Regions from separate parts of the Halomonas sp. MMH1-48 genome, predicted to be linked through region 1. Evidence: predicted binding sites of a transcription regulator. Region 1 holds the regulator's gene; each other region holds the start of a gene.
The links. The regulator FliA, encoded in region 1, starts transcription of late flagellar genes. The targets are predictions, from matches to a motif close to CTAAAGTTNNNNNNNNNNCNGCCGATA.
Positions count from the first base shown of each region.

Region 1 (8,765 bases):
CTCTTCGATGAACGATGGCAAGCGGCGCTTGGTGATCAATGAAATCCCTTCGAGCACCATGTTCATGGTAATCAACCGCTCCTCGGTGCGCCGCTCCAGCTTGACGGCGATGGGCTTGAACACGAGGTTGGCCAGCAAGATACCGTAGAAGGTGGTCAGCAGTGCTACCGCCATGCGGGGGCCGATGACCTGAAGGTCTCCGGCATCCATGACTTCGAGCATGTTGACCAGCCCCACTAACGTGCCGATCATGCCGAAAGCGGGCGCGTAGGTCGCCATGGTGCGAAAAATTTGCGCTTCGGCGTGTTCGCGGGCTTTCAAGCGGGCGATACGCCAGCGCAGCATGTCGAAAATCTCATCCTCTTTGGTATTGGCAATCACAAGTTGAATACCGGTTCGTAAGAACGGGTTGCGGGTGTGTTCGAGCTCCCGTTCGACGGCCCGCACGTCACCTTTGAACCAGAGCCGCGACATGGACACCAGCTCGTTGATATCGTCCCGCACATAGGTATTCTCACGGCGGAATACCAAGCCCACCAAACGCACCACTCGCAGCACTTCTTTCAACGGATAGCTGATGAAGGTCGCCGCCAGCGTACCGGTGATGACGATGGCCAGTCCCGGCACATTGATAAAACTTTCGGGCGACTCTGCAGTAAAGAACAGCACGCTTACCAGCAGCAACATGCTGGCAAAGATACCGATCAACGTAGATGGGTTCATCAACGGCTCCTCGCCGAGTAGGGTGAGTGGGTATTAGGATTCATCGTGATCGCGTAAACGCGCGCGCAGACGGCTCACCGCCTGACTGTGTAGCTGGGAGACCCGCGATTCGGTGACGCCCAGCACCGCGCCGACCTCTTTAAGGTTCATCTCTTCTTGGTAATAGAGCGCCATCAGCAGCTTTTCGCGCTCGGGCAATGCCTCGATGGCCTCGATCAGGGTGTGTCGCTGCTGCTCATCAAGCAATTGGTCAAACGGCCGATGCTGGGCATCGTCACCCGCCGGCTCACCGCCATCGGCGACCAGCTCTTCGAACGGCAGCAGTTGACCACTGTTGGTGTCATTTAACAGCTGCTGGTACTCGCTCAGGGGCATCTCCAGCTCGCGGGCAATTTCACCCTCTTCAGGGGGGCGGCCCAACTGCTGCTCCAAGCGGCGTACAGCATCGTCCACTGCCCGCGCCGAACGACGTACGCTGCGCGGCAGCCAGTCGCGAGTGCGCAGCTCGTCCATCATGGCACCGCGAATCCGCTGGCTGGCGAACGTCGCGAACGTGGCACCCTGGGCAGCATCGAAGCGTCCCAGCGCCTCTAATAGCCCCACCATGCCTGCCTGGATCAGATCATCTAGCTCAATACTTGCGGGCAATCTTACCTGCAGCGTTAAGGCCTGACGTCGCACCAGTGGCATGTATTGGGTCAACAGCTCACTTTGTTTGATCCTGCCTTGTGCTGTATACATCCTCGTGCCTCGCGGCTGAACGGCCTTTACCGATAATTCACTATCACCTGTAGCCCCTGCACCCTCACTGGCCGCTGGCCCGGCGACAGTGCAAACCGAAAGTGCAACGGCGCATTTGCCAACATGCCTTCCAGCGCAGTGGTACTGCCGCGCATGCCCGACAGTGCCACGCAGCGCTCAGGGTGACACAACCAAGCGTTGACGGGATGACTCGGTGGGGTGTCGAACCGCCACTGCACGCGCGTTAGCGTCGCTCCTCCCAGCGGGATGCCTGCTGGTGGCGAAATGGCCTGGCTCTGACTGGTGCGGTCGCTCATGGCGACCAACACGCCAGGCACGTCTCGGCTCCAGCTACCCGTTGCCGCCTCGACGCTAACGACCCACATGATGGTTGCCAGCATCGCTGCGTAGGGGCTCACCCTTTTCACTGTTAACAACTTTACGGCTTTTATCAACGTCTGTCGGGCAAATAGCCTCATACGCGGGCCCTCTATTCGGCGTAGGTCGCTAACGACAGCAAGCCGATCATCTGTCTCAACGTGCAAGCAACAAAAGCTCGATATCCAAATAGTAAGCGGCGGCGTCACGCAAGTTCTCCAGCAGCCCCTGACGCGGCAGGTGCGGTTCATGGAGTGCCAGCAGGCGTCGCGGACCGCCATGCTCTCGCACTTTTCGAAGCACACGGTACATGCTGGCAAAGCCATCGGCATCGCTAGTGACCCATAGCGCCCATCGTGCATGCTCCTTCGCCAGCATGGCCAGCGACGGCGTATCGGCCATGACGACCTGAATCTGCCAATCCTGCGGGTCGCCCGCCCACTGACGCCCCAACGCCGACCACTGCCCCAAACGTCCACGCACTTTATCGACTTGTGCGGCGCCGGTATGCGGTAGCCCTATCACCACCAGCGGTTTCTGAGGGCGCGGTGGCGTCACCGTCGCCGGTTCAGTGGCGGCAGCGACAGTGGGCGCCAGAGCGTCTTGGGTATGCACCGCCGCCTCTTCAGTACTGACCGGCGAGGCAGGAGCGGCGGACGCATGGGTATCTTGTGGTTCGTCCTGTGCGGCTCGCTGCTGACGCTGTAGATCGGCCCATTTCCGCAGGCCCGCCGCTTGATCCTGGCCGCTCATATCAGGTCCTCGCGACTGACGCTACCGAGCTGGCGAATGGCATCGCGTGCCATCAACACGTGCACCAAGGCGTCGAGTAGCGCCGTATCGCGGCGTTTACGCTGACTGCCCAGCAGGCGCAACAGGTCGGCTCGCAACGCTTGCACCGCGTCGTCATCGGCCAAATCCAAGTGACTGGCTACAGCGGCGGCGCCGCTGGCCATGAGCAGGCGTAGCTCGCTGCTCACCTCGCCGCCATCCGCCTCTTTTAGCTGCTGCCAGGCACGCTTGGTCAACGCGGATAGCCCATCACTCTGTAACTGAATGACCAGTAGCGATACAACGTCGCTGCCTAGACGCGCGGGAGTTAGCCAGTAGCGGCGCACGACACGCTTGCTGCTTTCTGGATCGCACACGTCGCCCACCCAGGCCAGCACCGCGTTGCCGGTGGCATCGTGGGCCTCCACGTAGGCTGTCGACAGCTGCATGCGTTGACCACGAAAACGAATGGCAACACGGTGGGTGAGCGTACTCTCTTGAAACAGCGTGCGCAGGGTATGACGCTCGCCCTGGCAGTGTACACGCTGACCGGCGTTGACGGCGCTGACCCAGGTCAAGCGCTGGTCGTTAAGCCATGCCAGCGCGTCGGACTCCGGCAGGGTAGGCAGCAGATGAACGGCGATGTCTGCCGCGCAGCCCGCCAATCGTGGTTGCCACCCAGCAGGTTGGCGATGCTGCAAACGCGTCAGTGCCAACCATGCCCCTTGATCGTCGAGCGCCACGTCCGGCATCGACCAGTCACAGTTGCGCTCGTTGCGCCTGGGCGACCATACGACGCCCATGGCATCGTGGGTCGCTTCCGCGCCAGCCAGCAGCGTGTCTAAACGCTGATCCTGCACCACGCTGGGCAGCGCAGCGATGTCCCAGGCGGCCTCCAAACGGTGAAAATCGGCGACCCGTTGGCGCAGCCGAGTCAGTACCGACGTCAGCCGGCGCCCCTGGCCTAGCACATCCCGCGACCAGCGCGGCAGGCTCGGCGCGCTGGCCGGGCCGCCTTGATCCATCGAAGCGCTCGAACTGGCCGAGAGCGCTTGGTCGATCAGGCCAGAAGGCGTGGCCACGGCCATGTCTTCCGGCACCTGCTGGCCGTGTGATCCAAACAGTACGCGCATGCCGTGGCGCATTACGATATCCAGAACGGGCGCCAGTCGCCCGGCCTCGTCCTGCTTGGTGATGATGCAGTCGTCGAGCTCGGCCCCTGCGGCCCGCGCTGCCTGACGGTAGCGCAACACCACCTCTTCCAGGGTCTCTGGCTGGCTGGCCGCATTGAGCAATAGCACCAGCCGTACGGTCGACTGTCCGCCCTGCAAGTGCGCAATCTGCTCGATCACGCGCTGATCTCGTTGGCTCATCCCAACGGTATCGATGATGACCCACTGTTTGCCTTGCAATCGGCCGACCAGCTCGTCGATAGGCTGTTCTGCGTCGAGCGCGTACATCGGCGTATCCAACAGTCGGGCGTAGATGCGTAGCTGCTCGTGGGCACCGATGCGGAAGCTATCAGTGGTCACGAGCGCCACCGGACGAGTGCCATGGCGCATGACGAAACGCGCCGCCAGTTTGGCCGTGGTCGTGGTTTTACCGACCCCAGTAGGCCCTACCAGCGCCACGATGCCGGTTTGATCGAAAAAGCGATCTTCGTGCGCCAGCACCTTCAGCCGCGCTATGAGCTGTTCGCGCAGCCAAGCGCTGGCAGCGTCATGGCCGCCTTCCTGGGTCAATAACTCCTCGGGCAGCGCTTCGAGCACCTCATGGCTGAGTTCGGCGCTAAAGCCCACCCGCACCAGCATGGCTAGCAGATATTCATACGTCGTTTGAGTGCCGCGCGGCGACTCCACCATCGGCTGACGGCGAGAGAGCAGCTCGCGCATGTCCTGCATTTCTCGGAGCAGGCGCTCGCTCATTGCCTCCAGCGGATCTGGCTGTGTCGGCAGTGAGAAAGCCGCGGCGGGCGCCGGGGCGTCTCGCGATACTTCTGAAGGCTCTGCGGGTGACGGATCGAACTGGTCGACCGCGTCGTCGGCCATGGCCAGAATTTCAACGCCGCCTTCGGTGCGGCGATTAGCGACGATCAAGGCATCGTCACCCAGTATTTCGCGCACTTGGCGCATGACATCGCGACTATTGGCTCCGACAAAACGTCTCACGCTCATGGTTCACCTGTTACCAATTTAGCGGCCACCGACCAGGGTGGTCACGCGCAGGGTGCGGTCGTCGGGAATTTCTGCCTGGGACATCACCACCAAGTGGCGCATCCGGCGGCGTAGGAAGCGCGATAGCACCGCGCGCAACGAGTGTTGAACGACCAGCACGGGCGCTTCACCACTGCCTTCGTGCTTCTCGAGCGCCTGCTGTGCCTGATTCATCAACGTATCCGCCAGCCCCGGCTCCATGGCCCCGTTACCGTTCATGGCCTGCATCAATACTTGTTCGAGCTGCGCGTCCAGTCCCATGACGTGCAGGGTCTCCTGGCCAGCAAACCACTGTTGTGTAATCGCGCGACCCAGCGCGATACGCACCAGAGCGGTCAGCTCATTGGGGTCTTTCTGTTGTCCCGCATACTCAGCCAAGGTGTCCAACACCGTGCGCATATCGCGAATCGAGACGTCTTCATCCAGCAGGTTCTGCAAAATTCGCTGCAACACGGTCAGAGAGATCGCTTTGGGCACCACCTCTTCGACCAGCGATTTTTGGTCTTCGCCCAGTTTGTCCAGCAGCTTTTGCACTTCTTGCCGCCCCAGCATCTCGGGAGAGTGACGGTGCAGCAGATGGTTCAGATGGGTGGCGATCACCGTGCTGGCATCCACGACCGTATAGCCGTAGACCTGAGCGTGCTCGCGCTGGTTGCCATCGATCCATACCGCAGGCAGTCCAAAGGCTGGGTCTTGCGTTGGCGTGCCTTGTAGCTCACCGGACACTTGGCCGGGGTCGATGGCCAGCCATTTGCCGGGCTGCGCGTCGGCACGGCCGATTTCGGCGCCTTTCATGGAAAGCACGTAGGTATTGGGCGGCAGTTCTAAGTTATCGCGAATGTGTACCACCGGGGGCAAAAAGCCCACCTCCTGGGCGAATTTCTTACGGACGCTTTTAATGCGCCCCAGCAACTCCCCTTTTTGCCGCGAATCTACCAGCGGAATCAAACGGTGGCCCACTTCCAGACCCAGCGTGTCAACCAGCTGTACGTCTTCCCAACTGGCTTCTGGCGTCTCTTGAAGAGGCGGTGGCGCCGTGGCGATCTCCTCTTTGACCAAGGTCTGCTCTTTGCGACGCATCAGATACCACGCCAAGCCGCCCAGCAGCGCGGTGAAGACCAAGAATACGAAATTGGGCATGCCGGGCACCAGGCCGAGCAACCCCATGACCATCGCCGCTAGAATCATGACCTGAGGATTGACGAACAGCTGGCTGATCATCTGCTGACCAACGTCCTGCTCGGTATTTACCCGAGACACGGTGACGCCTGCAGCCGTCGAGATGACCAGAGCCGGGATCTGAGCCACCAAGCCATCGCCAATCGTCAGCAGCGTATAGGTACGCGCGGCATCGGCAAAGCCCAGATCGTGCTGCATCATGCCAATCAGCAGGCCACCAATAATGTTGACCACCATGATGACCAGACCCGCCACCGCGTCACCACGAACGAATTTACTGGCACCGTCCATGGAGCCGTAGAAGTCGGCTTCCTGGGCTACCTCGGCGCGACGCTTTTTCGCTTCATCTTCGCCAATTAACCCAGCATTCAAGTCGGCGTCGATGGCCATCTGCTTGCCAGGCATGGCGTCGAGCACGAAGCGAGCGCCCACTTCGGCGATACGCCCCGCACCTTTGGTGATGACCATGAAGTTGATGATGACCAAGATGAGGAAGACGACTAGCCCCACTGCAAAATTACCGCCGACGAGGAAGGTGCCGAACGCCTCAATGACCTTGCCCGCCGCATCACCGCCTTCGTGGCCTTCCATCAATACCACGCGGGTGGAGGCCACGTTGAGCGAGAGGCGAAGCAGCGTCGTGAACAGCAGGACGGCCGGAAAAGCGGCGAAGTCCAGCGGCTTTTCGGCAAACATGCTGACCAGCAACACCATGATGGACAACGCAATGTTGAACGTGAACAGCAGATCCAGCGCGAACGGCGGGAGGGGCAGAATCATCATGCCCAGAATCATTAAAATCAGCAGCGGGCCCGCAAGCAGCTTCATGCTCACGTCGTTCATCCAGGGTCGCTGATTGATCAACTGGCTTAAGCCTTTCATGTTTGCGCCTCATTGCCACCGGCACGACGGCCGGGACTGTCCATTTCCGGGGGAACCGGTAAATTATCGGGAGTGGGGGGCACCTCGCCTCCTTGCTGTGCAACGTGCTTCAGGCGATAGGCCCAGGCCATGACCTCGGCCACGGCGGTATACAGTTCGGCAGGCACTTCGGCCTCTAAGTCGACATGATGATACAGGGCACGCGCCAATGGCGCTGCTTCCAATCTCGGAACGCCAGACTCTTCACCTATTTCACGGATACGTGCGGCCACGGCGTCCGCGCCTTTGGCCACCAGCCGAGGGGCCCCCATACGCCCCTCCTGGTATACCAGTGCCACCGCGTAATGCGTTGGGTTGGTGATGATGACATCGGCGTCGGGGACTTTACTCATCATGCGTCCGCGCGCCATGGCTTGCTGCTGCTGGCGAATACGCCCTTTGACATGGGGGTCGCCTTCGGAGTCTTTGTGCTCCTGTTTGACCTCTTCTTTGGTCATACGCAGTTGCTTGGCGTTGTTCCATAGCTGGAACGGCACATCGATCAAAATCACTACGATCAGCGACAACACGATGAGACCAGCCGCCAGAGCGGCCATGTTCAGTGCGCTCACCAGCGCCTGCTGAATGGGCTGATCCATCAGTCCCAAAAACCGCCCCATATTAAAATATAAAAAGCTGAACGCCACACTTCCCACCAGTACCGACTTGGCGATAGCCTTTGCCAATTCGGCCAGTGCTTGGGTGGAAAAGAGTCGTTTGATCCCTTTGATCGGGTTCAGCTTCGAGAACTTGGGCTGGAGAGATTTGGAGGAAATGAGCCAGCCGCCCAACAGTGCGGGCGCTACCAGCGCAATGACCGTGAGCAGCAGAAAGAGCGGTAGCATCGCGATGAGCGTTCGCTGCCCCAAGTCCAGCGCGTTGACCAGCATCGAGGTAGTTTCCATGGCTTGGCGACGTTCGAACAAGAACGCCTGCTCCATCACCATGCCAAGCTGGTCATAGAGCATCTGCCCCATGCTCCATAGACCTATCACGCCCCCGAGCAGCATCAGGAAGGTCGTCAGCTCTCGGGACCGAGGCACCTGGCCCTCTTCCCGCGCTTTGTCCAAGCGTCGAGGCGTGGCCTCTTCGGTTTTTTCCTGATCGCTGTCGTTATCTGCCATGCTGTCATCCGGCTGACGAGTGGTCGGTCGACCAAAATAAGGCACACCACAAGCTCAGCCGCCCTTGAGGACGGCTGAGCTGGGGTCTTATTTTGCCAGAGGCAGAGGCTTACAATATGCTAATAACCCGGCATTAAAAGCCTAATTCGTCCAATAAGTCGTCTACCTGATCCTGTCCGGTGACGATATCAGGGGCGTTCGCTTTCACCTGCGGCCCATTGAGAAGGTCTTCATTGCGACGCGCGTTCTCGTTTTTCCACTGATCTTCCGCCTTGCGCTGCATCGTTTCGCGCGCTTCTGCGCCCGGCACGTTGTCGATCAGTACCTGAACCAGCTGGTGCTCGATCTCACGAATCACGTCCATCATCTTTTTGATGACTTGGCCCGTGAGATCCTGGAAATCCTGAGCCATCATGATGTCCAGCAGCTCTTTATTGGTCGCTGCGGTGATCTGCGGCACATCGCTCAGGTAGGTCCGCGTTTCTTTGACTAGCGCCTTGGCGTCATCCAGTTCCTTGGGTGCTTCGAACCACTCACCCCAGCGTTTATCCAAGGCTTCGGCACGCTCAGAGAGCTGGTCTTGCAGCGGCTGCGCCCGATCGATGGCGTTGAGCGCCTTGTCCGCCGCCTGCTCGGTCATCGTTGCCACATAGTGCAGTCGGTCACGGGCATCGGGAATCGCTTCGGCGGCCTTCTCGATCTCCTTGTCCAAGCC
Region 1 is NZ_JAKRFL010000007.1:43,444-52,208, reverse strand. It holds gene MHM37_RS08520 (MotA/TolQ/ExbB proton channel family protein) at 1-723, opposite strand, end outside; gene MHM37_RS08515 (RNA polymerase sigma factor FliA) at 757-1,464, opposite strand; gene MHM37_RS08510 (flagellar protein FlhE) at 1,491-1,883, opposite strand; gene MHM37_RS08505 (hypothetical protein) at 1,999-2,595, opposite strand; gene flhF (flagellar biosynthesis protein FlhF) at 2,592-4,787, opposite strand; gene flhA (flagellar biosynthesis protein FlhA) at 4,806-6,887, opposite strand; gene flhB (flagellar biosynthesis protein FlhB) at 6,884-8,050, opposite strand; gene cheZ (protein phosphatase CheZ) at 8,184-8,765, opposite strand, start outside.

Region 2 (4,970 bases), on a different contig from region 1:
ATATCGCTCCCGGCAGCAGCCTCTCGGCGATACGCGATGCCATTAACGCCAATAAAGATGCAGGCGTCAACGCCACCATCATCAACGATGGACAAGGCTACCGGCTGGCGCTCAGTTCGAAAAATACCGGCGCGGATGCTTCTATTGCCAGCTTTAGTTTTGTCGATACAAGCCAAGACCCGGCGTTAACGATAGCAGGCCCTTTTGGTGAAGATGCCGGCACCAAGCGTGCTGGTGAGGATGCAGCACTGACGGTTAACGGCATTTCCATTAGCAGTGCCAACAATCAAATAGAAGGGGCTATTCAAGGTGTTACGCTGAACTTAACCGAACTCAGCATTGCCGATGGTGAAACGGCGACCAGCACCATCAATATCGAGCGCGACACGCTCAAGCAGCGCGAAGCCATTAACGGCTTTGTAAAGGCGTTCAACGATTTAAAAGGCACCATCGGCAAACTCACCAGCTTCAGCGGCGATGCCGACACTGCCGGTGAGCTGGTGGGTGATAACACCGTACGAACCATTGAAGGCCGCCTGCGCAGCGTGCTAACGGGCGGTGTGGAAGGTGGCGAGCTAGGCACCTTGAACCAGTTAGGCATCACTTTGCAGCGTGATGGTAAGTTGAAAGTGGATGACGCTAAGATTAGTGAGCTGGTCGCCAATAGTCCCCAAGCGCTGAGTGATTTTTTTGCAGGTGATAAAACAGCGAACGGAATGGCGGGTAAACTCATTACCACCATAGAGCAAATGCTCGGCAACAACGGAGTAGTCAAGCTGGCCATTAGCGGCGCTGAAAACCGCGTGAAAAGCCTAGACGAGCGCTTTGAACGCATGGAAGTGACCATCGAGCGCACCATCAGCCGCTACCGCACCCAGTTCGGCCAGCTAGACGCGATGATTGCGCAGATGAACAGCATGAGCAGTTACCTCACCCAGCAGTTTGATGCACTAGATGCCCAGCTAGGGCGCAAGAGGTAACCGCTAAAATCGCCCGCTAGCCCCCATTTCAAGGGGGGGCTTTTTCACTTCTGAGCCAGGGTGAGGGTGGCAAGAGCCAGTGTAAAAGTAGCCACGGTAGGTGATGCAGGTGGTGACTAATGTGGGAGGCGGCTTCAGCCCGCGACCGATGTTGCCTGGTGACCAAAGTCATCACTAAGTTACCAAACATTACATAATTTTTTACTACTCCCCCTAAAGGTTCTCCTCATCAGGCCGTTAATCAATATAACGGCGCAACAAGTAGCCGAAAAGCGGGCCTGACGGCCAGTTCACACGCAAGGAGAATCACCATGTCAGTGATCAATACCAACATCACATCGATGATCGGTCAGTCCAACCTGAACAAGTCGCAGAATGCTCTGCAGACCTCCATGGAGCGTCTGTCTTCAGGCCTGCGTATCAACAGCGCTAAAGATGACGCTGCTGGTCAAGCGATTGCTAACCGCATGACGTCACAGATTACCGGCTTGGCTCAAGCGCAGCGTAATGCCAACGACGGTATCTCTGTTGCTCAAACCGCTGAGGGCGCGCTGAACCAGATCAACGATAACTTGCAGCGTATTCGCGAGCTGTCCGTTCAAGCTGAGAACGGTACCAACAGCCAGGATGACCTGGGTTCTATTCAGAATGAAATCAACCAGCGCCTGGAAGAAATTGATCGTATTTCCCGTGAAACTGATTTCAACGGCACCAAGGTACTGGGTGCGAACGAAGGTGCTTCTGACCCGACTCAGCGTACTATTAGCATTCAAGTTGGCTCACAAGACGGTCAAACTATCGACCTTCAGTTGCAGCAAATTAATCGCCAAACATTAGGCCTGGAAGGCTTTAACGTAACGGGCGCTGGCGAAGTAGCCAACACGGCCGCTTCAGCCGATGATTTGACGCTAGCTGGCTTTGTAGAGGGTGCTGAACAAGCCAATGGTGCTATGGAATACACCAACACGGTGACCACCGAAAACGCAGAAGCTACCTCTGCTGACTTGATCGCTGCGCTTGCCGATGGTGATGAGGTTACTTATACCGGAACAGATACAGGCTTGGGTGTTCCGGCGACTGGTAACACTTATACCTATAATGCTGATAACGATAACATGACGTTTGATGCTGCTAATGTTGCGGAAGCTAACATAATTAGCCGACTGACTCCCAGCACTGGTGAAACAACAGCAGCAACCATTACTATTGGTGGTACTAGCCAAGATGTTATTATTGACAGCAATGGCACGATGACTGCTGCTGATGATGGTGCTGCACTTTATCTAGACACCACAGGTAACCTGACAAAAAATAGTGCGGGCTCTCCCCCAGCTGCAACAGTAACGAACGTTACTGAATCGCTGGCTGATTCAACCGGTGCTGCTGCTGATAATCAGATTGTCGTGGGTGAAACGGTCTATGCCAGCACAGGTAATGCTGATAACGCACTTGATGTAACTGGCGCCACTATCAGTGCTAGCGGTCTGCAGAATTTAGCTGATGCCAGCGGTGCCGGTTACAGTGTTGATCTTGATGGCACTACTTACGCGGTTGCCGCAGGTGGAGCTGTAACGGAAGGTGGTGTTGCGCAATACGTTGACGCTGATGGTGCGTTGACTACTGATGATGAAACGACAGTCACCACTACCTACTTTGCTCAAGAAAATGGCACGGTCACTGACAACACTGGCGCACAAGTATTCAAGGATGCTGACGGTGAGCTGACGCTTGACGCAGTGACTGAAAAAGAGCGCTCTTCTCTGAGCGATCTTGATAGCGCTCTTTCTACTGTTGACGCTCTGCGCTCTGATCTCGGTGCGATCCAAAACCGTCTGGAGTCCTCTATCGAGAACCTGAGCACTACGGAGACCAACCTCTCTGCTGCCCGTTCACGTATCGAAGACGCTGACTACGCAGTTGAAGTCGCCAACATGACGCGTGCACAGATCCTGCAGCAGGCCGGCACTTCTGTACTGGCACAGGCCAACCAGATTCCGCAGAACGTGCTTTCTCTGCTGGGTTAATCTGAGGCTTAGCCTCGATAGGGAAGTTTCTCTATCGTTAAGTAGCATAATGAACCGGCTCCCTATGGGGTCGGTTTTTTTTAGAAAAGCACTCTAAAGTTTATGAGTGTATCGCCGATATCTAGTTAATGGTCCTAGTCACAAGGATGCGCTGTGAGCATTATCAACACCAATATTGCTTCTTTGACTGGGCAAATCAACCTGCGCAATAGCCAGTCATCGCTTTCCACAGCGATGGAACGTCTTTCGTCAGGGTTAAGGGTCAATAGCGCAAAAGACGACGCAGCGGGGCAGGCAATCGCTAACCGTATGACTGCCCAGATCAACGGTCTCGCTCAGGCGCAGCGTAACGCCAATGACGGTATCTCTATTGCCCAGACCACTGAAGGCGGCTTGAATCAGATCAACGACAATCTCCAGCGTATTCGTGAGCTGACCGTTCAGGCTCAAAACGGCACTAACTTCGAGTCTGATTTGCAATCCATTCAAGACGAGATTGAGCAGCGCCTCACTGAAATCAACCGTATCTCGGCAGAAACGGATTTCAACGGTGTTCGCGTCCTATCCGAAAGTGCGAGTAGTCTCAATATTCAGGTCGGCAGTAATGATGGACAATCCATTCCGATAGACTTGCGCCGTATAGATGATTCGGCTCTAGATTTGAACGCTTTTAGCATCACCGGAGCGCGCCCGGCTACTGAGAGAAACTTGCAAGATGTCGGTTTGGAGAAACTGGGTGCATCAGGCGGCGTGGCTGAGTACGCTAAAATTTTAGGCCGTAGTGCCACAGTAGAGAATGTGCTAAATAATGAAGTGCTTAACAGTGGCGTGTTCATTAGCGGCTTTCCCAGTAGTGAATCCAGTGCCATCACACTTGATGGAAAAGAATATATATTCAATAGCAACATTAATGGTTCTGAAGGCTTTCAGTCTATCGAAAGGGATATAGGGACTAGCGCGGCAGCGGATCGTATGACTCCCGATTCAGGATTTAATGAAGTGGTTGTTAATGTTGATGATACAGAGTTTTTTGATATCTTAATTGATGTTAATGGGCAGATATTCAACACATCGGGTGTTCCTCTGCATTACAGCACGAATGGAGGTGTGGGGCAGTTTGTTATTGCTGATGCAAGTAATCCGCACTCATCTATTACCAATGTTGCAGCGGGTCTGCCTAGTACCCCACCACAAATTCGGGGTATTGAGGACGGGGGTGTTTCCTATACTCCAGATGGTAGTATTGATGCCATTACCAGTTGGAGTGTTGAAGCCTTCTTTAATGATGTTGTTGCTGGTAACGACGCCGTAGTTAATCTGGACCGATCTGATTTAGGTGCAGACGACTATCATATATCAGCTGATGGCTTTGTCTCTCAGAATGGTGCCACTATCTATTTTAATGCAGATGCGCCTTTAGGAAGCCGTTTGACAACTGAGAGCGGCCCCATAGCTGACAGGTTTTTCGTCCAAGAGAACGGCATTGTGCTCAACGCCTATGATGAATTTGTTTACTTTGAAAATGGCGAGCTGCTGACAGATCCAGCCAATCGGGCAACAGCCAATCCGCTGGAAGTCCTGGATTCTTCCCTAACTCAGGTAGACAGCCTGCGTTCTGAGCTGGGTGCTGTCCAGAACCGTTTCGAAGATGCCATCACTAACCTGAGCACCAATGAAACTAACTTGGCAGCTGCTCGTTCGCGCATTGAAGATGCCGACTATGCGGTAGAAGTCGCCAACATGACCCGCGCACAAATTTTGCAGCAGGCAGGTACGTCCGTACTTGCACAGGCCAACCAAATTCCGCAGAACGTACTTGCTTTGCTGGGGTGATCTATGGATTTACATCAGGAAAGTTTTATTAGGCTTGGTGTGAGGGGTAGGAGCTGATTTTATGAAAGTAGCAGAGCAATATGCCGCCATTTCATAAGGTTAATTAATCGTTAGGTGGTCTTGGTTATCTCAT
Region 2 is NZ_JAKRFL010000035.1:9,672-14,641, forward strand. It holds gene fliD (flagellar filament capping protein FliD) at 1-980, shown strand, start outside; gene MHM37_RS16860 (flagellin) at 1,292-3,004, shown strand; gene MHM37_RS17210 (flagellin) at 3,158-4,837, shown strand.
Region 2: MHM37_RS16860 (flagellin) is a predicted target of FliA. The motif match lies at 1,194-1,220, and genes of this name have one in related genera.

Region 3 (8,031 bases), on a different contig from region 1:
CCAACCCGACTATGACCACGCCTTCGATGCTTATGAAGCCACGGGTGAAAACGTCGGCACGCTTCGCGCCTATGGCGACCTACTGGCCAGCTTGCATCGCGGTGGCATGGAGGATATGAATGCCGAACAGCGCCAAACGCTGCTTGGCATCATGCAACGAACCCAATCCGGTGAGCACCGTTTGAAACGGGGCATGGGCCGCGCATTTACCTTTGCGCACAAAACGGGCACGCAGCATCGGCGAAGCTGTGATGCTGGTATTGCCTCTCGCGACGTGCTCGCCTCTCAGGAGAGCCTCGCCGAAAACGGCCCTTGGGTCGTGGTGGCGTGTACCCGTGGGCCGCTCTCGGTGCAGGCGCACGAGCGTGCTTTGGCAAGGGTGGGCGAGGCGCTTCGTTATAGCGGTGCCTTGGGTCACGACTAGCGGCAGGCGTGGTAAACTGGCCCGCCAAATTGGTTTTATTAAAGGAGTTCGTTATGGCACGTGCCAGCGCCCGTCATATTTTGGTAAGCAGCGAAGAGCAGTGCAACGCGCTGAAACAAGAGATCGAAAACGGTCGTGATTTCGCCGATGTCGCCAAGCAGCACTCTGGCTGTCCTTCTGGTCGCCAAGGCGGTGACCTGGGTAGCTTTGGCCCCGGCCAAATGGTGCCTGAATTCGACAAGGTCGTCTTTAGCGGTGAGCTCAACAAGGTGCATGGGCCGGTACAGACTCAGTTTGGTTATCACTTGCTCGAAATCACCAGCCGCACCTAGCACCCTGTCTGACTGGCGGCGCACGCCGCCTTTCCAGACATCGTCTAATACCTTTTAAAGGCCGTCATGCACCGCGGCTGCCGTCGCGGTGCCATTGGCATCGTGCTGTGCCGGTACTGCGCTGGCCCGCGATGTAAGGAGCACGCCTTGAACGACCCTATCATCACCATCGATGGCCTGAATAAAACCTACGAAGGTGGCTTTCAGGCGCTCACCCGTGTGGATTTGACCATCCAACGCGGTGAAATCTTTGCTCTGCTCGGCCCGAACGGGGCGGGTAAAACCACGCTGATTAGCGTGGTATGTGGCTTGGTTAACCCAAGCGAAGGCCATGTCATCGTCGACGGCTTCGATAGCGTGCGCGATTACCGCCAAGCCCGCGAGCGGATCGGTCTCGTGCCGCAAGAACTCACCAACGAAGCGTTCGAAACGGTGTGGAACACGGTGAGTTTCAGCCGCGGCCTGTTTGGCAAAGCCCCCAATCCAGCCCATATCGAAAAAGTGCTCAAGTCGCTCTCGCTGTGGGATAAGCGTCACAACCGTTTGATGACGCTCTCCGGCGGTATGAAACGCCGGGTTTTGATTGCGAAAGCACTCTCCCACGAGCCGCGCATTCTGTTTTTGGATGAGCCGACCGCCGGGGTGGATGTCGAGCTTCGCCGGGACATGTGGGACGTGGTGCGCGGGCTGCGCGATGAGGGGGTGACGATCATTCTCACGACCCACTACATCGAAGAAGCCGAAGAGATGGCCGACCGCATTGGCGTCATCAATCGCGGCGAGATCGTGCTGGTAGAAGAAAAAGCCGCGCTCATGAAAAAGCTGGGCAGCAAGCAACTGACCCTGCAACTGCATAGCCCGCTGGCGGAATTGCCGCCCGCACTGGCGCAGGAAGCGCTCAGCTTGGCCGCCGACGGTCATGAGCTGGTGTACACCTACGATGGTCGCCAGGAAGAGGAAGGGCGCGGGATCTCTACCTTGTTAACGCAGCTAGAGCAGGCGGGCATTGGCTTTAAAGACCTACACACCCGGCAGAGCTCGCTGGAAGACATCTTTGTTGACTTGGTGAAGGAGCGTTCATGAACCTCTATCCCGTTCGCGCGATTTACATGGCGGAGATGGCGCGCACCCGCCGCACGCTGCTGCAAAGCGTCGTCTCGCCGGTGATCTCCACCTCGCTCTACTTCGTGGTGTTTGGCGCGGCGATTGGCTCGCGGATCACGGAGATTGGCGGCGTGAGCTACGGCGCCTTCATCGTGCCTGGCTTGATCATGCTCATGCTGCTGACCCAAAGTGTCTCGAACGCCTCGTTTGGCATCTTTTTTCCCAAGTTCTCCGGCAGCATCTATGAGATTTTGTCGGCGCCGATCTCCTATCTAGAGATCGTCGTGGGCTACGTAGGGGCGGCGGCCTCGAAATCGATACTGCTGGGGCTGATCATCCTCGGGACGTCCAGCTTTTTCGTGCCGCTCGAGATCGCCCACCCGCTCTGGATGCTAACGTTTCTGGTGCTCACCGCCGTTACCTTCAGCCTGCTAGGGTTCATCATCGGTATCTGGGCAGATGGCTTCGACAAGCTGCAGCTCGTGCCGCTGCTGGTGATTACGCCACTCACGTTTTTAGGCGGCAGCTTCTACTCCATCGATATGCTCCCGCCGTTTTGGCAGAGTGTGACCCTGGCGAATCCGGTGGTCTATCTCGTCAGCGGCTTCCGCTGGAGCTTCTACGGCATCAGCGATGTCAGCTTAGGGGCCAGCGTGGCGATGATCTTGCTGTTTCTGGCGGCCAGTCTTGCCACCATTGCCTGGATTTTCCGCACCGGCTACCGCTTGAAGCCTTGATATCGATGTGCGCTATTCGACGTTTTTCAAAAGGTGATGTCTGTTTATGCCGCTACTACACAGTACCGTTTACCGCTTGGAGCCTTCCCTCGACGGCGAACGCTTGAGTGTGACTGCCCCACCTACCGAGGCCGACACCGCCAGCGATGACACGGTGATGGCAAGCTTGGTGAACGCGCTAAACGACACTTACAACACCAAGGCAAAAGGCTGGGGGCGCTTTGCCGAGCAGGGTGAGCAAGCGGGGCCGTTGTTGGCGTGGCTCACGGCGTATCGAGCCGACGAGCAAACCTTTGCCCAGTTGGCCAGCGCCATGGCCGAGCGGCTGGCTCAAACGCTGCAGGGCCAGCTCTCGGTGGGCGGTTTCTTGGTCATCGCCCATCTTCGTCAAGGCGACACCGAGACGCTCTTCATGGCGCTCGTGCATCAGCGGGAAGGCATTGGCTTCAACGACGCGCACCAAGCGGTCCCTGCCGCCCAGCTCAATACGAGCCAGCTCACCCTGGCGGCCCGCATCAACGTGACCCAGTGGCAGAGCGGTACGGAAAGCACGCAGTACGTGTCGTTCCTGAAGGATCGCGGCGGTAAAAAGCTGGCCGACGGCGTCGCGGCGCTGCTGGGGATGGAGGAGGGCATCGATGCCCCGGCCGAAACCCGTACGTTGCTGAAAGCCTTTAGCGACTACGTCGAAAAAGAGGACCTGGACGACGATGCCAGCCGTGAAAAAACCGATACGCTGGTCGACTACGCCCACGAGCAGTTACGCCGTGGCGAACCCATGACGCTGGAAGAGCTCTCCGAGCTCGTCGACGAGCAGCAGCCCAAGGCGTTTTACGACCATATTCGCAACGCCGACTACGGCCTTTCGCCGGAAATTCCGCCGGACAAACGCACCATCAGCCAGTTTCGTCGCTTTACCGGTCGCTCTGGGGGCGTCTCGATCAGCTTTGATTCACACCTGCTGGGTTCCAGTATTGAATATGACGAAACCCAAGATCGGCTGATCATCAAACAAGTGCCCAAACAGCTCAAAGAGCAGCTTGCCAAGCGCAAGGATTGAGGCGGCACTCTCGAGGCATCTTGGAGTCCTAAGCTAGCCACTGACAGGAGGAGTTCGCCGTGCTGGATGCCATTCACTCTTTTTTTCAACAGGCCCTCTCTGCGCCTGAGCAGCGTGATGACCAAAGCCTGACCCTGGAGCTAGCCTCGGCAGCGCTACTGTGTGAGGTGATGCGCGCGGACTACGATCAGAGCGACGTAGAGCGCGCGGCCCTCAAGAAGATGCTGATGGCGCGCTACCGGCTCGATGAGCAAGATGTCAGCCAGTTGATGGCATTGGCAGAGGCGGAGGTCGACGATGCAGTGGATCACTATCAGTTCGTTAGCCTGATCAAACAGCACTACGACTACGATCAGCGCCTGGAGCTGGTGAACCTCATGTGGGAGCTGGCCTGGGCCGATGGCTCGCTCGACCCGCTGGAAGAGCATCGCATCCGTCGGCTGGCGGATCTACTTTACGTCAGTCATAGCGACTTCATTCGCAGCAAACTCAGCCATTCACCCGACGAGAGCGCTATCCATCACAACACTCACGGCAAAGGAGCGCCAAGACGCCCATGAGCGATACGCAGGAAGCAACGAATTTAACCGAACTGATCCACACCATGGAACGGATGGAGCGGGAAAACGCGCAGGTTAGCGTGGATGATGTGGTGCATGCGGTGGGGCGGCGCTCGTTTGGTCCGCTGCTGCTGTTGGCAGGCTTGATTACGCTGGCGCCGATCATTGGTGATATCCCCGGGATGCCCACGCTGATGGCCGCCTTGGTGCTGCTCACGTCGGTGCAGCTTTTGATCGGTCGAGCAACGTTTTGGCTACCTGGTTGGTTGCTCAACCGCTCTTTGTCTCGGCATAAATTCGATAAAGGGCTGCACTATATGAAAAAACCGGCCCGCTGGATCGATGGACTGCTGGGCGTGCGCTTGGCGTGGATGACGGGCTATATCGGTATTCGGGTGACGGCCTTCGCTTGCCTGCTGGTGGCGTTAGCGATGCCACCCATGGAGTTCATCCCTTTCAGTGCCAATGGCGCTGGATTGGCACTTTCGCTGTTTGGGCTGGGGTTGGTGGCGAGAGATGGCCTGATGCTCGCGCTGGGGTTTTTGCTGACGGGCGTAACGTTTACGGTCGTCTTGATGAATCTTATTTAATGCTTACCAAGCGCTGCTTGTGAACTGGCTCCGCTGGTCGACGTTTCTTGCGCCGCGCTACTCATCCTCCAATAAACCGACGACCAGCTCATTCAACCGTTGCTGAAATTGACCGCCGGGAGAGGGCGGCGTTGGGTCTGACGTGATCACCATCGTCATGTCGCGCTCAGGAATCACATACAGCGCCTGCCCGCCATATCCTCTCCCGTAAGCAACATCTTCCCCCGCGAGCGTCGTCATAAACCAGCCAAAACCGTAGCCATCGCCTGTCCAAGGCGATTGGCCTCTGGGCGTCCAAGAGGCTTCTACCCAACCCTCTGGCAGCACGCGCTGGCCATCGCTCTTGCCGTCATTACGGTATAGCTCCCCAATCGCAATGAGCGCGCGTGGGGAAAGCTGCATGTCGTTCCCACCAAAATAGATCCCTTGTGGGTCCTGCGGCCAAGGGGGAATCGCAATACCGAGCGGCTCGCCCAACAAGCGCTGCGCAAGTGCAAGCGTGCTTTCGCCGCTGGCCTGAGTCAGCGCTGCCGACAGCAAATGGCTGGTGCCAGTAGAGTAGAGCATTCGACCACCAGGACGGTCGACGAACGGGCGTGTAAGCGCATCGTTGACCCAGTGAGCGCTAGCTACCCAAGCGCCGTAGTTGCTGCCGGAGGTGCGCTCCAACCCAGCCTGCTGGGCCAACAGGTGAGCGACCGTGATGTCGTTGACTCGACGATCGGCGCTGCTCGGCACGTTATCGAGTAGCGCCACGAGGGGCTGATCCACCGATTCGATAATGCCTGATTCGATGGCCGCGCCGGTCACGGCGGCCAATACCGTTTTAGAAAGCGACTTGACGTTGGCAGGCTCCGCGACGCCGGGACCGCCCTGATGATGCTCATGAATGATCGTACCGTCATGTGCCACCACAACGGTGTGTAGACGATCGAGGGTTCGGGCCTGTCGATCGAGTGCTTGCAGCGCCTCCGATGAAGGGGCTGACGCAAGGACCGGCGTAACGGTCAACGCACTGATTGCACACGCCAGCATAAAAGCCGTCGTTTTCATGGCGATACCTGAGAAGAGAGTGGTACGGCTCTGAAAGCCATGCACAGACAAGGTTCCCTCAGCGGAACGCTGACGGACATTACGCAAACCGATGAAAAGCCTGCTACGCTAAAAGCACCCGTTGAAGGGAAGCAACCCTTTAATTTCCATGAAACGCAAAAGCAAGGAGTGCCATTATGCGTAACATCATCTATATCATCGGCCTGATCGTTGTCGTGCTGTTTATTCTTTCGCTGTTAGGGCTGCGCTAAGCGGTTCTCTCAGAATCGAAGCGTTAGTACTGAAATATCAGTGCTAACGCAGCGCGACATCAGCATCTGCCAACGCCCGCTTTCTCAGCGGGCGTTTTCATATCGCTAATGATGCTCAAGCGCAGTCGGCGGCGCCTTGACCAAACATATCGAACATTAGCTCTCGGCCCAATGGCGTCAACACCAAGCGGCCATAGTCATTGAACATGGCGGCGTCGCTCTTTTCCAAGGTGGTTTGGCAAATCGCCCAGCGCGGGTGCTGCTGGCGAAGCCTATCCAGCTCTTGGCGGGACAGACCTCGCTGTGTCAGTGTGATGGTTTCGAGCACGTGTCCGCTCTCATACAGCATTTCGGCCACGCTGGAGAGACAGTGTCGTAAGCTGCGCTGAATATGGAAGGAGGCGGTCGACGCAGAGGGTAACGCTTCGGCGGGCATGGGGGAGGCTCCTGCATTCGCAGCAAAATGGGTGTGCTGCAGTGCATTATAATGCAGGAGGGAGATTAGACCAAGGTCTATGTTGGGTGCGTGGTAGCGTCATTCAATCGCCATGTAGGCTGTCTACACTGGCCAACAAAGTAGATGGCTCATCCAGGGAGTAGGAGGATTTTCACTCAGGATGGGGATTCGCCCTAAAGTTTTTGAAACGTTGGCCGATAAAACACCAATAACCATTTCGACATCGAATCGTATTGGATAAGGGGCGTCAGCACGGCAGGCGGCTTTTTCAAAAAAGGACAGTAACGTATGGCTTCCATTTCTTCATTGGGTATCGGTTCAGGGCTGGATCTCAACGGCCTGCTCGACCAGTTGCAAGACGCTGAGCGTGGCAAGCTGGCTCCCATCGAACGGCAACTGGAAACCCAGCAAACCAAAATTTCTGCCTACGGCCAGCTGCAAACGGCCCTGTCTGCTTTTCAAGACGCGGCCGACGCGCTCAACGACAGCTCGCTTTACGAGAGCTTGTCGACCAACGTGGGTGGCGAGGCGCTCTCGGCAACGGCGAATGGCGAAGCGCAGCCCGGGAGCTATAACGTTACGGTGGATACGCTGGCGACTCGTGGAACGTTGGCATCTGAAGGCGTGACTGCCCAGGACGAGGCGCTTACCACCACTGAGCAGACGCTAACCTTGACCTTTGGTGATGGCAGCACGCAAGGCGTCACCATTGCCGCAGATAGCTCCCTCGAAGACATACGCGATGCTATCAATGCCAGCGAAGAGTCCGGCGTTAATGCGACAATCGTTTTCGATGGAACGGATTACCGGCTAGCGCTAAGTTCGAGTGAAACGGGCGCCGAGGCCTCCATCACCAATTTTAGCTTTTCTGACACGGCGCCTTTTGCTGCTGATATCGATAACACGTTGCAAACCGGCACCGATGCCTCTCTGAATGTAAACGGCATCGCCATCACCAGCCCCACGAACCAAGTAGAAGGTGCGATTCAGGGCGTCACGCTTAATCTTCAGGCCGAAGGCGATAGCACGGTGAAAGTCGAGCAAGACACCCGTGCAGTGCGCGAAGCGATCACCGGCTTTGTCGATGCCTACAACGATCTAAAAGGCACCATTGGCGAACTCACTAGCTTTAATGCTGAAACCGGCGCTGCCGGTGAACTGCTGGGTGATAGTGCGGTACGCACGGTGGAGTCTCGTTTACGAAGCGTGTTGGGTGGTGGTGTAGAGGGGCAGTTCTCCATGCTGACGGATATCGGTATTTCGTTGCAACGAGACGGCACGCTGGAAATCGATAGCGGCAAGCTAGATGATGCCATTGCCAATGATCAGGATGCGCTCTCTGCCTTTTTTGCAGGCGCTGCCGATAACGAAGGTATGGCAGGCCAAGTGAACCAAACCATCGAGCAGCTGTTAGGTAGTAATGGCACGGTATCCGGTGCCATTTCTGGTGCTGAAACCCGCAT
Region 3 is NZ_JAKRFL010000035.1:838-8,868, forward strand. It holds gene MHM37_RS16805 (serine hydrolase) at 1-424, shown strand, start outside; gene MHM37_RS16810 (peptidylprolyl isomerase) at 478-756, shown strand; gene MHM37_RS16815 (ABC transporter ATP-binding protein) at 904-1,839, shown strand; gene MHM37_RS16820 (ABC transporter permease) at 1,836-2,597, shown strand; gene MHM37_RS16825 (nucleoid-associated protein) at 2,644-3,657, shown strand; gene MHM37_RS16830 (TerB family tellurite resistance protein) at 3,717-4,217, shown strand; gene MHM37_RS16835 (exopolysaccharide biosynthesis protein) at 4,214-4,807, shown strand; gene MHM37_RS16840 (serine hydrolase) at 4,865-5,860, opposite strand; gene MHM37_RS16845 (hypothetical protein) at 6,227-6,547, opposite strand; gene fliD (flagellar filament capping protein FliD) at 6,857-8,031, shown strand, end outside.
Region 3: fliD (flagellar filament capping protein FliD) is a predicted target of FliA. The motif match lies at 6,742-6,768, and genes of this name have one in related genera.